Beijerinckia sp. 28-YEA-48: one gene and its partner. The protein of the gene in region 1 interacts with the protein of each later gene in a pairwise test. Links are inferred from orthologs where the notes say so. Each region holds a gene or a part of one and is shown on either strand. Other genes may lie near its edges. The genes, in order: BLW50_RS21665 and BLW50_RS09770.

What was found.
Region 2: the proteins of BLW50_RS21665 (region 1) and BLW50_RS09770 interact in binary tests that used the Escherichia coli proteins (3 or more experiments, as listed by UniProt). The link is inferred for Beijerinckia sp. 28-YEA-48 from one-to-one orthologs.

What each region holds. Positions count from the first base shown.
Region 1 is NZ_FNSI01000001.1:4,612,551-4,619,575, reverse strand. The notes cover bases 1,802-5,320. They hold BLW50_RS21665 (2-oxoglutarate dehydrogenase E1 component), read right to left. Parts: upstream 4,966-5,320; coding sequence 2,002-4,965; downstream 1,802-2,001. Other genes in these bases: sucD (succinate--CoA ligase subunit alpha), read right to left, coding at 5,038-5,320; odhB (2-oxoglutarate dehydrogenase complex dihydrolipoyllysine-residue succinyltransferase), read right to left, coding at 1,802-1,939. Outside these bases: lpdA (dihydrolipoyl dehydrogenase), read right to left, coding at 1-686; more of odhB, read right to left, coding at 731-1,801; more of sucD, read right to left, coding at 5,321-5,922; sucC (ADP-forming succinate--CoA ligase subunit beta), read right to left, coding at 5,932-7,025. UniProt on the Escherichia coli protein: E1 component of the 2-oxoglutarate dehydrogenase (OGDH) complex which catalyzes the decarboxylation of 2-oxoglutarate, the first step in the conversion of 2-oxoglutarate to succinyl-CoA and CO(2).
Region 2 is NZ_FNSI01000001.1:2,067,237-2,073,732, forward strand. The notes cover bases 1,262-4,251. They hold BLW50_RS09770 (ABC-F family ATP-binding cassette domain-containing protein), read left to right. Parts: upstream 1,262-1,815; coding sequence 1,816-3,687; downstream 3,688-4,251. Other genes in these bases: BLW50_RS09765 (DUF3501 family protein), read left to right, coding at 1,262-1,677; BLW50_RS09775 (MFS transporter), read right to left, coding at 3,696-4,251. Also shown: BLW50_RS09760 (heterodisulfide reductase-related iron-sulfur binding cluster), read left to right, coding at 1-976; more of BLW50_RS09765, read left to right, coding at 1,087-1,261; more of BLW50_RS09775, read right to left, coding at 4,252-4,880; BLW50_RS09780 (DNA polymerase III subunit chi), read right to left, coding at 5,004-5,462; BLW50_RS09785 (hypothetical protein), read right to left, coding at 5,471-6,022; BLW50_RS09790 (leucyl aminopeptidase), read right to left, coding at 6,027-6,496. UniProt on the Escherichia coli protein: Genetic data indicate it may be involved in ribosome assembly or function.

The DNA of each region.
Region 1 (7,025 bases):
TGGCGTTCCTGCAAACGCTGGAACTGCTTGGCGACTTCGCCATCCATGCCCGGCAAGATGCGATCGAGGAATTCGATCACCGTCACTTCCGCACCCAAACGCTTCCAGACGGACCCAAGCTCGAGGCCGATCACGCCGGCGCCGACGATCACCATCTTGCCTGGCACTTTGGCCAGCGACAGCGCGCCCGTGGAACTGACGATGGTCTTCTCGTCGAAGTCGACCGCAACGCCGGGAGGCGTCGCCACGTCGGAACCGGTGGCGATGACGATGTTCTTGGTTTCGAGCGCCTGCGTCTTGCCGTCCTCGCCGGTCACAGTGACCTTGCCGGCAGCGGCGATCGTGCCTGTGCCGAAGACGGTATCGATCTTGTTCTTCTTCATCAGGAAGGCGACGCCGTTGACGTTGCCCGCCACGGTGTCGTCCTTATGCTTCATGAAGGCGGCCATATCGAGCTTCGGCTTGCCGACGACAACACCGAGAGCCGGGAAGTCATGGGTCGCCTGCTCGAACATTTCCGAAGCGTGCAGGATCGCCTTCGACGGGATGCAGCCAATGTTCAGGCAAGTGCCGCCCAGGGTCTTGCGCTTTTCCACCACGGCGACCTTCAAGCCGAGCTGCGCCGCACGGATGGCGCAAACATAGCCGCCAGGGCCGGTGCCGATAACAACAAGATCGTAGGACATCACTCACCGCATTTTAAAAGAACAACGATCGATCGCCGACAAGATTAAAGGTCGAGCACGAGCCGGGCCGGATCCTCCAGCGCTTCCTTGACGCGCACCAGGAACGTCACCGCTTCCTTGCCGTCAACGACGCGGTGATCGTAGCTCAGCGCCAGATACATCATCGGGCGGATTTCGATCTTGCCGCCAACCACCATCGGACGTTCCTGGATCTTGTGCATGCCAAGAATGCCCGACTGCGGCGCATTGAGGATCGGCGTCGACATCAGCGAACCGTAGATGCCGCCGTTGGTGATGGTGAACGTACCGCCCTGCATTTCGTCGATCTTGAGCTGGCCGTCGCGAGCGCGCTTGCCGAAATCGGAGATCGCCTTTTCAACGCCGGAAATGCTCAGGTGATCGGCGTCGCGCACCACCGGCACGACCAGGCCCTTTTCGGTGCCGACCGCGATGCCGATGTGATAGTAATTCTTGTAGACGAGATCGGTGCCGTCGATTTCGGCGTTGACTGCCGGAACGTCGCGCAACGCCTGCACGCAGGCCTTCACGAAGAAGCCCATGAAGCCGAGCTTGGCGCCGTTCTTCTTCTCGAAGATATCCTTGTACTTGGCGCGCAGCGCCATGATTTCCGTCATATCGACTTCGTTGAACGTCGTCAGCATGGCGGCGGTGTTCTGCGCTTCCTTCAGGCGGCGCGCGATGGTCTGGCGCAGCTTGGTCATGCGCACGCGCTCTTCGCGCGAGGCATCGTCGGCGGGCGAGGGCGCGCGCACGGCGATCGGCGCGGGAGCCGCCGCAGGCTTCGGCGCGCTGGCGGCGTCAAGCACATCACCCTTCAACACCTGGCCGCGCTTGCCCGAACCCTGAACCGCATCGACATCGACGCCCTTGTCGGCGGCAACCTTCGCGGCAGCGGGTGACGGCGGCATCTTGCCATCGGCCTTGGCTTCGACTTTCGGCGCTTCCGCCTTGGCGGCGGCGGGTTTGGCGGCAGGAGCCGCAGCGGCGCCCTGTCCACCAGCCGTGATCTGGCCGAGCAACGCGCCCGGCGCCACGGTCTCGCCGTCCTTGGCGGTGATCTCAGCCAGCACGCCGGCGGCCGGCGCGTTCACCTCGAGGGTGACCTTGTCCGTCTCCAGCTCAAGCAACGGCTCGTCGGCCTTCACCACATCACCGGCTTTCTTGAACCACTTGCCGATGGTCGCTTCTGAAACGGATTCGCCAAGAGTAGGAACGCGGATTTCTGTTGTCATCGGTGTCTTCCCGCCCACGGGCGGCCTTTCAAGGTGATCAATCAGTGGAGACGGGCGCGGTGTTATTCCGCGAACGCCTCATCGAGGAAGGACTTGAGCTGCGCCAGATGCTTCGACATCAGACCCGTCGCCGTCGCCGCCGATGCCGGACGTCCGACATAGCGCGGGCGCTTGGAGACGCCACCGGCCTGCGACAGAACCCATTCCAGATAGGGTTCGACGAAGGCCCAGGCGCCCATGTTCTTGGGCTCTTCCTGGCACCAGACGACTTCCGCTTTCGGGAAGCGCGACAGCTCGTTCACCAGCGCCTTGAGCGGGAACGGATAGAGCTGTTCGGTACGTAGGAGATAGACGTCATCGACGCCGCGCTGCTCACGATCCTCATAGAGGTCGTAATAGACCTTGCCGGTGCACAACACGACGCGACGGATCTTCTCGTCCTTGACCAGCTTGATCTTGTCGCCCGCCTTCGAGCGCTCGGCATCGTCCCACAGGAGACGATGGAACGACGAACCGGTCGAAAGATCAGCCAAGGTCGACACCGCGCGCTTGTGGCGCAGCAGCGACTTCGGCGTCATCAGGATCAGCGGCTTGCGGATATCGCGCTTCAGCTGGCGACGCAGGATGTGGAAGTAGTTCGCCGGCGTCGAGCAATTCGCCACCTGCATATTGTCTTCCGCGCACATCTGCAGGAAGCGCTCGAGACGGGCCGAGGAGTGTTCCGGGCCCTGGCCTTCATAGCCATGCGGCAGCAGGCAGACGAGACCCGACAGACGCAGCCACTTGCGCTCGCCCGATGAGACGAACTGATCGAACACGACCTGCGCGCCGTTGGCGAAATCGCCGAACTGCGCTTCCCACATGGTCAAGCAATTCGGCTCGGCCAGGGAGTAGCCATATTCGAAGCCCAGCACCGCCTCTTCCGAGAGGATCGAATTGATCACCTCGTAGCGAGACTGGCCGTCGCGGATGCGGTTGAGCAGAACCAGGCGTTCTTCGTTCTCTTGATCGATGAGAACCGAATGACGCTGCGAGAACGTGCCGCGCTCGCTGTCCTGGCCGGAGAGGCGCACCGGATGGCCTTCGTCGAGCAGCGAGCCGAAGGCAAGCGCCTCGCCCATCGCCCAATCGATATCGGTGCCGGTGTCGATCATCTTACGGCGGTTCTCGATGAACCGCTGGATCGTCTTGTGGACGTTGAACCCTTCCGGGATCGTCGTGATGGCATTGCCGATGGCTTGCAGCTTCGACAACTCGACGCCGGTTTCGCCGCGGCGCGGATCGTCGGTGATGCCTTCGCCAGCCTTCAGGCCGGCCCAGCGACCATCCAGCCAGTCCGCCTTGTTCGGCTTGTAGGATTGGCCCGCATCGAACTCGATATCGAGCTTGCCACGCCAGTCAGCCACCGCGGTGTCGACTTCCTCGCGGCTGATCACACCCTCGCCGATCAGGCGATCTGCATAGAGTTCCTGGATCGGCTGATGATTGCGGATGTTGCGATACATCAGTGGCTGGGTGAAGCCCGGCTCGTCGCCTTCGTTGTGGCCGAAGCGACGGTAGCAGAACATGTCGAGGACGACCGGCTTGTGGAACTTCTGCCGGAACTCGATCGCCACCTTGGCGGCGAACACCACCGCTTCCGGATCGTCGCCGTTGATGTGGAAGATCGGAGCTTCGATCATCTTCGCCACATCGGAAGGATAGGGCGAGGAGCGCGAATAGCGCGGATAGGTGGTGAAGCCGATCTGGTTGTTGACGATGAAATGGATCGAACCGCCGGTGCGATGACCCTTCACGCCCGACAGACCGAAACATTCCGCGACGACGCCTTGGCCGGCGAAAGCCGCGTCGCCATGGATGAGCAGCGGCAGCACCGTGCTGCGCTCGGTCAAGTCGCCGAGCTGATCCTGCTTGGCGCGCACCTTGCCGAGCACGACCGGATCGACGATCTCGAGATGCGACGGGTTGGCGGTGAGCGACAGATGCACCTTGTTGTTGTCGAACTCACGGTCCGACGAAGCACCCAGGTGATATTTGACGTCGCCCGAGCCTTCCACTTCGTCAGGCGTGAACGAACCGCCCTTGAACTCGTGGAAAATGGCGCGGGTCGGCTTGTGCATCACATTGGCGAGCACGTTGAGGCGGCCACGATGCGGCATGCCGAGCACGATGTCGCGCAGGCCAAGCGCACCACCGCGCTTGATGATCTGTTCGAGCGCGGGAACCATCGCTTCGCCGCCATCGAGGCCGAAACGCTTGGTGCCACGGAAGCGCAGATCGCAGAACTTCTCGAAGCCTTCGGCCTCGATCAGCTTCTGCAGGATGGCGCGCTTGCCTTCGCTGGTGAAGGTGATTTCTTTATCCGGCCCTTCGATGCGCTCTTGAATCCAGGCCTTCTCGGCCGGATCGGAGATATGCATGAACTCGAAGCCGATCGTGCCGCAATAGGTGCGCTTCAGGATCGCCAGCATCTCGCGGATGGTGGCGAACTCCAGACCCAGCACATTGTCGAGGAAGATCGGCCGGTCCCAGTCGGTCTCGGCGAAGCCGTAGTTCGACGGATGCAGCTCTTCGAGATCCTTCACCGCGGCGAGGCCAAGCGGATCGAGATTGGCGTGCAGATGGCCGCGCATGCGATAGGCGCGGATCATCATCAGGGCCCGGACGCTGTCGCGCGTCGCCCGATGCACATCGGCATCGCTGGCCGGCGCGCCCTGCTTGGCAGCCTTGGCGACGATCTTTTCGCCGATGGCCTTTTCGACCTGTGCCCAATTGCCGTCGAGCGCCGAGACCAATTCGCCATTGGCGGGGATCGGCCAGTTCGGCTGCTTCCACGAGGCACCGCGGGCGTTCTCGGCGATATCTTCGGCATCATCGCCTAGGCTGGCGAAGAAGTCCCGCCACTCGCCGTCGACGCTCGACGGATCCTTGCGATATTTGTCGTAGAGGCTCTCGATATAGCTCGCGTTGGCGCCATCAAGAAACGATGTCCTGCTCAGCGCAGCGTTTGAATCCTGACGTGACATGGTCGTTTTCCTCGCAGCGTTTTACGCCGTTTATGGCAACCGAAAGGGCCGGGCTTACGCCCGGCCTGAAACTCAACCCTTCAGCAGCTCGGCCAGCGTGTGGCCAAGCCTGGCGGGCGACGGCGAGACTTTGACACCCGCTGATTCCATCGCAGCGATCTTGTCTTCCGCCCCACCTTTACCGCCCGAAATAATGGCGCCAGCATGACCCATGCGCCGTCCCGGAGGAGCCGTGCGCCCAGCAATGAAGCCAACCATCGGCTTCTTGCGACCACGCTTGGCTTCGTCCTTAAGGAACTGCGCCGCGTCTTCTTCCGCCGAACCGCCGATTTCGCCGATCATGACGATGGACTTCGTGGCCTCGTCGGCCAGGAACATTTCCAACATGTCGATGAACTCGGTGCCCTTGATCGGGTCACCGCCGATGCCCACCGCCGTCGTCTGGCCGAGGCCTTCCTGGGTGGTCTGGAACACTGCTTCATAGGTCAGCGTGCCCGAGCGCGAGACAATGCCGACCGAACCCGGCTTGAAGATATTGGCCGGCATGATGCCGATCTTCGATTCACCGGCGGTGACGATGCCCGGGCAGTTCGGACCGATCAGCCGCGACTTGGAACCCGCCAGCGAGCGCTTAACGCGCATCATGTCGAGCACCGGCACGCCTTCGGTGATGCAAACGATCAGCGGGATTTCCGCATCAATCGCTTCACAGATAGCGTCGGCCGCGCCTGGCGGCGGCACATAGACCACGGTCGCGTCGGCGCCGGTTTCCTGGCGCGCTTCGGCCACGGTGTTGAACACCGGCAGGTTGAGATGGCGTGAGCCACCTTTGCCCGGCGAAACACCGCCGACAACCTTCGTGCCATAGGCCAACGCCTGTTCCGAATGGAACGTGCCGTTCTTGCCAGTGAAGCCCTGGGTGATGACTCGGGTATTCTTATTGATCAGAATGGACATCGGGGCTCCTTACGCGGCGGCCTTGACGGCGTTCACGATTTTCTGCGCCGCATCGTCGAGATCGTCGGCAGGGATGACGTTCAGGCCGCTCTCACGAATGATGCGCTTGCCCTCCTCCACATTCGTGCCTTCGAGGCGAACCACCAGCGGCACTTGCAGGCCGACGGTCTTCACCGCTGCCAGCACACCACGGGCGATCACGTCGCACTTCATGATGCCGCCGAAGATGTTGACCAGGATGCCCTTCACGTTCGGGTCGGCGGTGATGATCTGGAACGCCGCCGTCACCTTCTCTTCGCTGGCGCCACCGCCGACGTCGAGGAAGTTGGCCGGCTCCATGCCGTAGAGCTTGATGATGTCGAGCGTCGCCATGGCGAGGCCGGCGCCGTTGACCATGCAGCCGATGTTACCGTCGAGCGCGATGTAAGCGAGATCGTGCTTAGAGGCTTCGATCTCCTTGGCATCTTCTTCGGTCTCGTCGCGCAGGGCGACGATCTCGGGATGTTTGTAGAGTGCGTTGCTGTCGAAGGAGATCTTCGCGTCGAGCGCCTTGAGCTGACCCTGCTTGGTGATGATCAGCGGGTTGATCTCAAGCATCTCCATGTCCTTGGCGACGAACGCCGTATAGAGCTGCGTGACAATCTTGCCCGCCTGCTTGGCGAGATCGCCTTCAAGGCCGAGCGCTTCAGCGACGGTGCGGCCATGATGCGCCATGATGCCGGTGACCGGATCGACAGAGAAGGAAACGATCTTCTCCGGGGTGTCATGCGCGACGGTCTCGATGTCCATGCCCCCTTCGGTCGACACGACGAAGGAGATACGGCTGGTCGTGCGATCGACGAGCGCTGAGAGGTAGAATTCCTTCTCGATGTCGGAACCGTCTTCGATATAGAGCCGGTTGACCTGCTTGCCGGCCGGGCCGGTCTGCACGGTGACGAGCGTGTTGCCGAGCATCTGCTGGGCGAAGGTCTTCACCTCGTCGATCGACTTGGCGAGACGCACGCCGCCCTTGTCGCCGGCAGCGGCTTCCTTGAACTTGCCCTTGCCGCGGCCACCCGCGTGGATCTGCGATTTGACGACCCAAAGCGGGCCGCCGAGTTCCT
Region 2 (6,496 bases), 2.5 Mb from region 1 along the record:
CATCGACAAGCAGCTCGCTGAGACCGATCGCAACGGCAAGCTCATCGGCATCGTGGCGCCGATCGCCAATGCCGTGACCGCGACCAACAGCAAGTTCTCGCGCGCCGTTCTGGAGAAGGTCACCGGCATCGACGCCCGCGCCGAACTGCCGACCTATACCACCTCGCCGCTGACCAGCCAGGCGCGTGCGACGACGCCCGAAATCAACCGCGAAGCGCCGGGCTTTGGCCGCAAGGCCGTGCTCTACGCCACCTGCTTCAACAATTACAACGACCCTTCAGTCGGCCTTGCCGCGCGTGGCGTGCTGGCGCGCAACGGTGTCGAGACCGAAGTGGTGCATCCCCATTGCTGCGGCATGCCGATGCTCGAACAGGGCCACATCGCCGAAGTGGCGAAGGCGGCTGAGATCGTCGCTAAAGCCCTGAATGAGTGGATCGACAAGGGCTATGACGTGATCGCGCTGGTGCCCTCCTGCGCGCTGATGCTGAAATTCGAATGGCCCCTGATCCTGCCCGACAACGCAGCGGTGAAGAAGCTTTCGCAAGCGACCTTCGATCTCAGCGAATATGTCGTCGACATCGCTAAGAAGAACGGCATGGCGCCCGGTATGGAGCCGATCGCTGGTGGCGTGTCGCTGCACATCTCCTGCCATTCGCGCGCCCAGAACATGGGCCAGAAGGCCAATGAGATGCTGAAACTGCTGCCGCAGGCCGACGTTCAGGTGATCGAGCGCTGCTCGGGCCATGGCGGCGCCTGGGGCTTCAAGAAGGGTAATTTCGACACCGCGAAAAAGGTCGGCCGGCCGGTGGCGCGCACGACGCGCGACGGCGGCAAGGCGTTCGTGACCTCGGAATGCCCGCTGGCTGGCGTGCACATCACCCAGGGCATCGATGCGCTGGGCACCGACAAGCCAAAGCCGCAACTGGTGAAACATCCGATCCAGCTGCTCGCCCGCAGCTATGGACTCGATTTCTGAAGCCAAGCGGGTACAACCCGCTTGGTTTTTAATTCCTCGCATTTTCTCCGCGCGAGCCGGTATCCACCTCGCTTGAAAATGCTACCTATTAAACGGAAACGAGCAGAGCCATGGCCGCCAAACACCAGATCACCGCCGCCGATATCGTGCCCTGGGCTGACTATGCCAAGGGCCGGATAGAAACCCGCAAGCGCATCACGCAGACCAAGCGCAATCGCCGTGTCGACGTCGGCCCCAACATCACCTTCTATTTCGAAAATTTCGAGACCATGTGGCTGCAGGTGCAGGAGATGCTGCACATCGAACGCGGCGGCGAGGAACAGCTCAAGGACGAACTGGCGGCCTATAACCCGCTGATCCCGCAAGGCCAGGAACTGGTCGCGACGTTCATGATCGAGATCGACGAACCGGAGCGGCGCAAGCGCATCCTCGGCCGCCTCGGCGGCATCGAGGAAACCGCCTTCGTGATGATCAACGGCGAAAAGATCACCGGCAAGCCGGAGGAAGACCAGGACCGTACCACCGAAGCCGGCAAGGCCTCGTCGGTGCAGTTTGTCCACTTCCCGTTCAGCGCGGCGCAGATCGAGGCGTTCAAGAAGCCCGGCGCGCAGGTGATCCTCGGCCTCGGCCACGAGAACTACAACCATATGGCGGTGCTGACCGAAGTAACCCGCGCCGAATTGGCCAAGGATTTCGACTAAGCGCTCTCTCTGTCATCCCCGGCGCCGACGGCGCGCCGGGAATGACATCAGGGATCAGCGACAACCTGCCCCAGGGCTTGAGCCCTCAGGACTTGGCCAGGACTTGCATCCCCGCCCAAGTCTGCGCATGACAGCGCCATGTTGCAGATCAACGATCTCACCTACCGTCTCGGGCCGCGGCTTTTGTTCGACGGCGCCAGCGCGTTCCTGCCGGAACGGGCGCGGATCGGCTTTGTCGGCCGCAATGGCGCCGGCAAGACGACGCTGTTCCGGCTGATCGCCGACGAGATCGCCCCCGAAAGCGGCACGATCAGCCTGCCCAGCCGGGCGCGCCTCGGCCGTGTCGAGCAGGAAGCCCCCGGCGGCCCGCAAAGCCTGATCTCCTTCGTGCTCGATGCCGACAAGGAGCGCGCCGCGCTGCTCGTGGAAGCCGAGACCGCCACCGACGCCCATCGCATCGCCGACATCCACACGCGGCTCGTCGATATCGAGGCCCATGCGGCCCCGGCGCGGGCGGCGGAAATCCTCTCCGGCCTCGGCTTCGACCACGACGCGCAGCAGCGGCCGCTGTCGGAATTTTCCGGCGGCTGGCGCATGCGCGTGGCCTTGGCGGCCGTCCTGTTCTCGCGGCCCGACCTGTTGCTGCTCGATGAGCCGACAAACTATCTCGATCTCGAAGGCACGCTCTGGCTGGTCGATTATCTCGGCCGCTATCCAGCGACCATCATCGTCATCAGCCATGATCGCGACCTGCTCGATGCGGTGGCCGATCACATTCTGCATCTCGAGCGCGCCAAGCTCACGATCTGGCGTGGCAATTACAGCAGCTTCGAGCGGCAGCGCCGCGAACAGATGGCGATCCAGGCCAAGCACATCAAGAAGCAGGACGACAAGCGCAAACATCTGCAATCCTTCGTCGACCGCTTCCGCGCCAAGGCCACCAAGGCGCGACAGGCCCAATCGCGCCTGAAGATGCTGGAAAAGATGGAGCCGATGTCGGCCATCGTCGATGACGACGTGCTGCCCTTCAACTTTCCCTCGCCGGAAAAGCCGCTGTCGCCGCCTATCGTCGCCATGGACAATGTCAGCGCCGGCTATGACGAACGCGTCGTGCTGTCGCGCCTGAGCCTGTCGATCTCCAACGACGATCGCATTGGCCTGCTCGGCGCCAACGGCAACGGCAAATCGACCTTCGCCAAACTGGTGGCCGGACGGCTCGACGCGATGAAGGGCGAGATCAGGCGGTCTTCACGGCTCGATGTTGGTTTCTTCGCCCAACATCAGATCGACGATCTCGATTCCACCGGCACGCCCTACTCCCACCTCGCCCAGCTGATGCCCGGCGCGACGCAGGCCCAGATCCGGGCGCGCTGCGCCCGTGCCGGCTTCTCCGGCGGCAAGGCCGATACGCGCATCACCGAACTTTCGGGTGGCGAGAAGGCGCGTCTCCTGATGGCGCTCGCCACCTTCGGTGGTCCGCATCTGATCATCATGGACGAGCCGACCAACCATCTCGACATCGACAGCCGCGCGGCGCTGATCGAAGCGATCAACGAATACGAGGGTACGATCATTCTCGTCTCGCATGATCGTTATCTGCTCGAAGCCTGCGCCGACCGGCTGTGGCTGGTCGACGGCGGCACCGTCAGGCCCTTCGACGGCGATATGGACGACTATGTCCGCTATGTCCTTGGCAAGGCCGGTGCGGAAACGTCGAGCCGCGAGACACCTAAGTCGGATACGCTGGCGGAAAAGCGCGAAGCGCCGCTCAGCCGCAAGGATGCGTCGCAATTGCGCAAGCGCATCGATGCGGCCGAGCAGAAGATGCGCAAGTTCGAGGATTTGTTGCAGCGGATCGATGCCCTGCTGGCCCATCCGGAAACCTTTGCCCGCGACCCGGCCAAGGCCGGCGAGCTGGCACGCCAGCGCAGCGAACTCGAAGGCGCGCTCATGGGCGCTGAAGAGGAATGGCTTGTCCTGTCGGGTGAACTTGAATCAGCGCAGGGCTGACGATTGCTTCAAGCCCCAGCGCGCGCTGGGCGCATGACAAAGGCCAGCACGACCGCCATCATCGCGACGGCGATGGCCGCGATCACCCATTCGGTTGTGACATAGCCGACGGCGCCGATGAGATGGGCGATCGGCCAAGGCGTCGCGTAAAGGCCGAAATAGAAGAATGAAATATTGACCGCCTGCGGGCCTGAACGGTCCTGCGGCTCGAGTCCTTCGACCACCCAGGCGGCAACGACCGGCAGCATGATGCTGTTGCCGATGCCATAAGCCAGCGCACCTGCGATCATGACCAGCGGTCCACTCGCCAGCGCTATCAAGGCGAAGCCCAACGCGTAAGTGCCGAGGCTCGCCGCCACCAGGATCGGCAGCGCCACAGCCGCCAGCACGCGCATGGCGGCGAAACGCATCGCCACGAGCGAGATGGATGACGGCACGAAGAAAGCCGCCAGCGCGATCGTCCGCTCATGCAGATCGGCGGCCAGATAGCTGGTCGAATAGCCATAGAGCAGGCCACCGATCATCACCGTCGCATAAGGCAATAGAAGGCGTCGCTGCAGGCCAGCGCCAAGATTGAGACCGCCGGTGTTGTTTGGCCGTTGCGCCATCCGCAGCGCATAGGTGAGCGCGATGGCCAGGGCCGAGGGCAGCGCCGCTTCCGCAAACAGGGACGCAAAGCCATAACGTTCCAACGTCCAGGCGCCGATCGGCGGCGCGATGGCGGCCAAGGGCACGACCGCCGAGAAGACCGTGATGAAATAGACAAAGCGTTTGCGGTTGATCCGGCTCTGCGAATAGACCATGGCGGCTGGCAGAAACAGGCCGACGCCGGCGCCCTGCACCAGGCGCGACAGCAGCGACAGCCAGAAGCTTTCGCGCGTGAAGGCGAAACTGCCCATGCCGATCATGGTCAGGAAGATCGCCACGCGTATGGTCGGCAACACGCCGATGCGCGCGCAGGCGGCGCTCGACAGAAGCGCGGCCAGGATCGCGGGGATCGCGAACAGGCTCAGCAGCAGACCCGCATCCGGCAGCGAATGGCCGGAGCGTTCGAAGACAATCGCCAAGAGCGACGAGTAATTGTTGGTGAAGGAGAAGAAGAAGCCAACGAGGCAGATCGCGATGAATTCTACACGGGCGCGCGCATCGATAAAGCCAGCCGCCACCGCGGCCTCGTCCTTTTGACCTCCCACTCTGCTTCGCTCCGCTTACGTCTGGAGTTCAGTTCCGATCGAATCAGAAACGAACTCTCGCTTTTCTGTTTTGACGCATTTTCTTCAGCGAACCGCCATCGCGATTCGCCGCAAATGCTTTCGTTAGGCCTTCTTATCCCAGCCGCCGGTATCGGTCTGCTGCCAATAGGAAATCGCCAGGCCTGCATCCTTCAGCCGCTTCCAATTGGCGCGCGCCGCCGTCAATTGCTCGTCGTCGTTACCGTCGAACAGGATCAGCACGCGCTCATACGTGCTGTCGGCACCGATCGCCGAAACATCGGCGCCGTCTACCATGAAGCGCGCCTGGGCGCCGTTGGGATTGCTGGCCTCGGTGGTGAGGAACACCGGCATCATCTCGACGTCGCCATCGCGCGCCGTGCCATGGGCGAGAAAGCTCGCGTCCGAATAAGTCCACAAAAGATCGTCGAGGGCGCCAATCCGCTCTTCGCTGCCCGTTTGCACCACGGCCCGCCAACCCCGCTGCAAGGTCTTTTCCAGCAATGCCGGCAAGACCCGCTCCAGCGGCTGGCGGGTGAGATGGTAGAACCAGACCTCGGTCATGGCGATGACTAGTCGTACGCGAGAACGATGAAGGTGCGATCCGTCTTCGTCCACATCGCAGCCAGATCCCCTGCCGCTCCGGCGTGCCGCTCGACCCTGCCGGAGATGGCGACATCGCCCCGCTCCTCGGAGGCGCGCAGATAGTCCGCCGCCTCGCTACTCATGCCGATGATGTTCTGCGTGGCGCGATTGCGGTTCCATTTCAGCCCGGCAATCGCGCCCGCCAGCTGAACGCGGAAGAAAGCGTCGCGGCCGGCCGGATTCGACGGCATCTGCAACTGCGCTTCGAAACGCACGAAGCGCGTCCCGTCGCAGGTCAACCGACCTTCCACCGGCGATGATGTGGAGAGCTCGCGGGTGTCGCCGCGCGTGCCGCGCGAGATCACCACCGAGCGGCCGAACTGCGGCGCCAGTTCCGGCACCGCATGCACGAACGCATCCTGAAATTCAGCACAGGTCAGCGCAGCGGCGGAAGCCGGCGCGACGGCGGCGAGGCTCGTTGTGAGACTTGCCGCCAACATCGCTAGACCAGCAAACTGCACTCTCATCGTCCCAGACATGATGTCATGCCTCGTAATGACTGGCGACGAGATGATTGAGCAGGCGCACGCCCCAGCCCGATCCCCAGCTCTGGTTGATGTCATTGGCCGGCGAAGCCATGCCGGTTCCCGCTATATCAAGATGCGCCCATGGCACTTTGTTGACAAAGCGCTGCAGAAACTGCGCCGCCGTGATAGAACCGGCGTAACGGCCGCCGACATTCTTCATATCGGCGAATTTCGAATCGATCAGCTTGTCATAGGCCGGGCCAATCGGCATGCGCCAGACGCGCTCGCCGGTCTCGGTGCCGGAGGCCGTAAGGCGCGTGCTCAACTCATCGTTGTTGCTGAACAGGCCGGCATATTCGCTGCCGAGCGCCACCAGGATGGCGCCCGTCAGGGTCGCCAGATTGACCATGAACTGCGGCTTGTACTTGTCCTGGATGTACCAGAGCACATCAGCCAGCACGAGGCGGCCTTCTGCGTCGGTGTTGA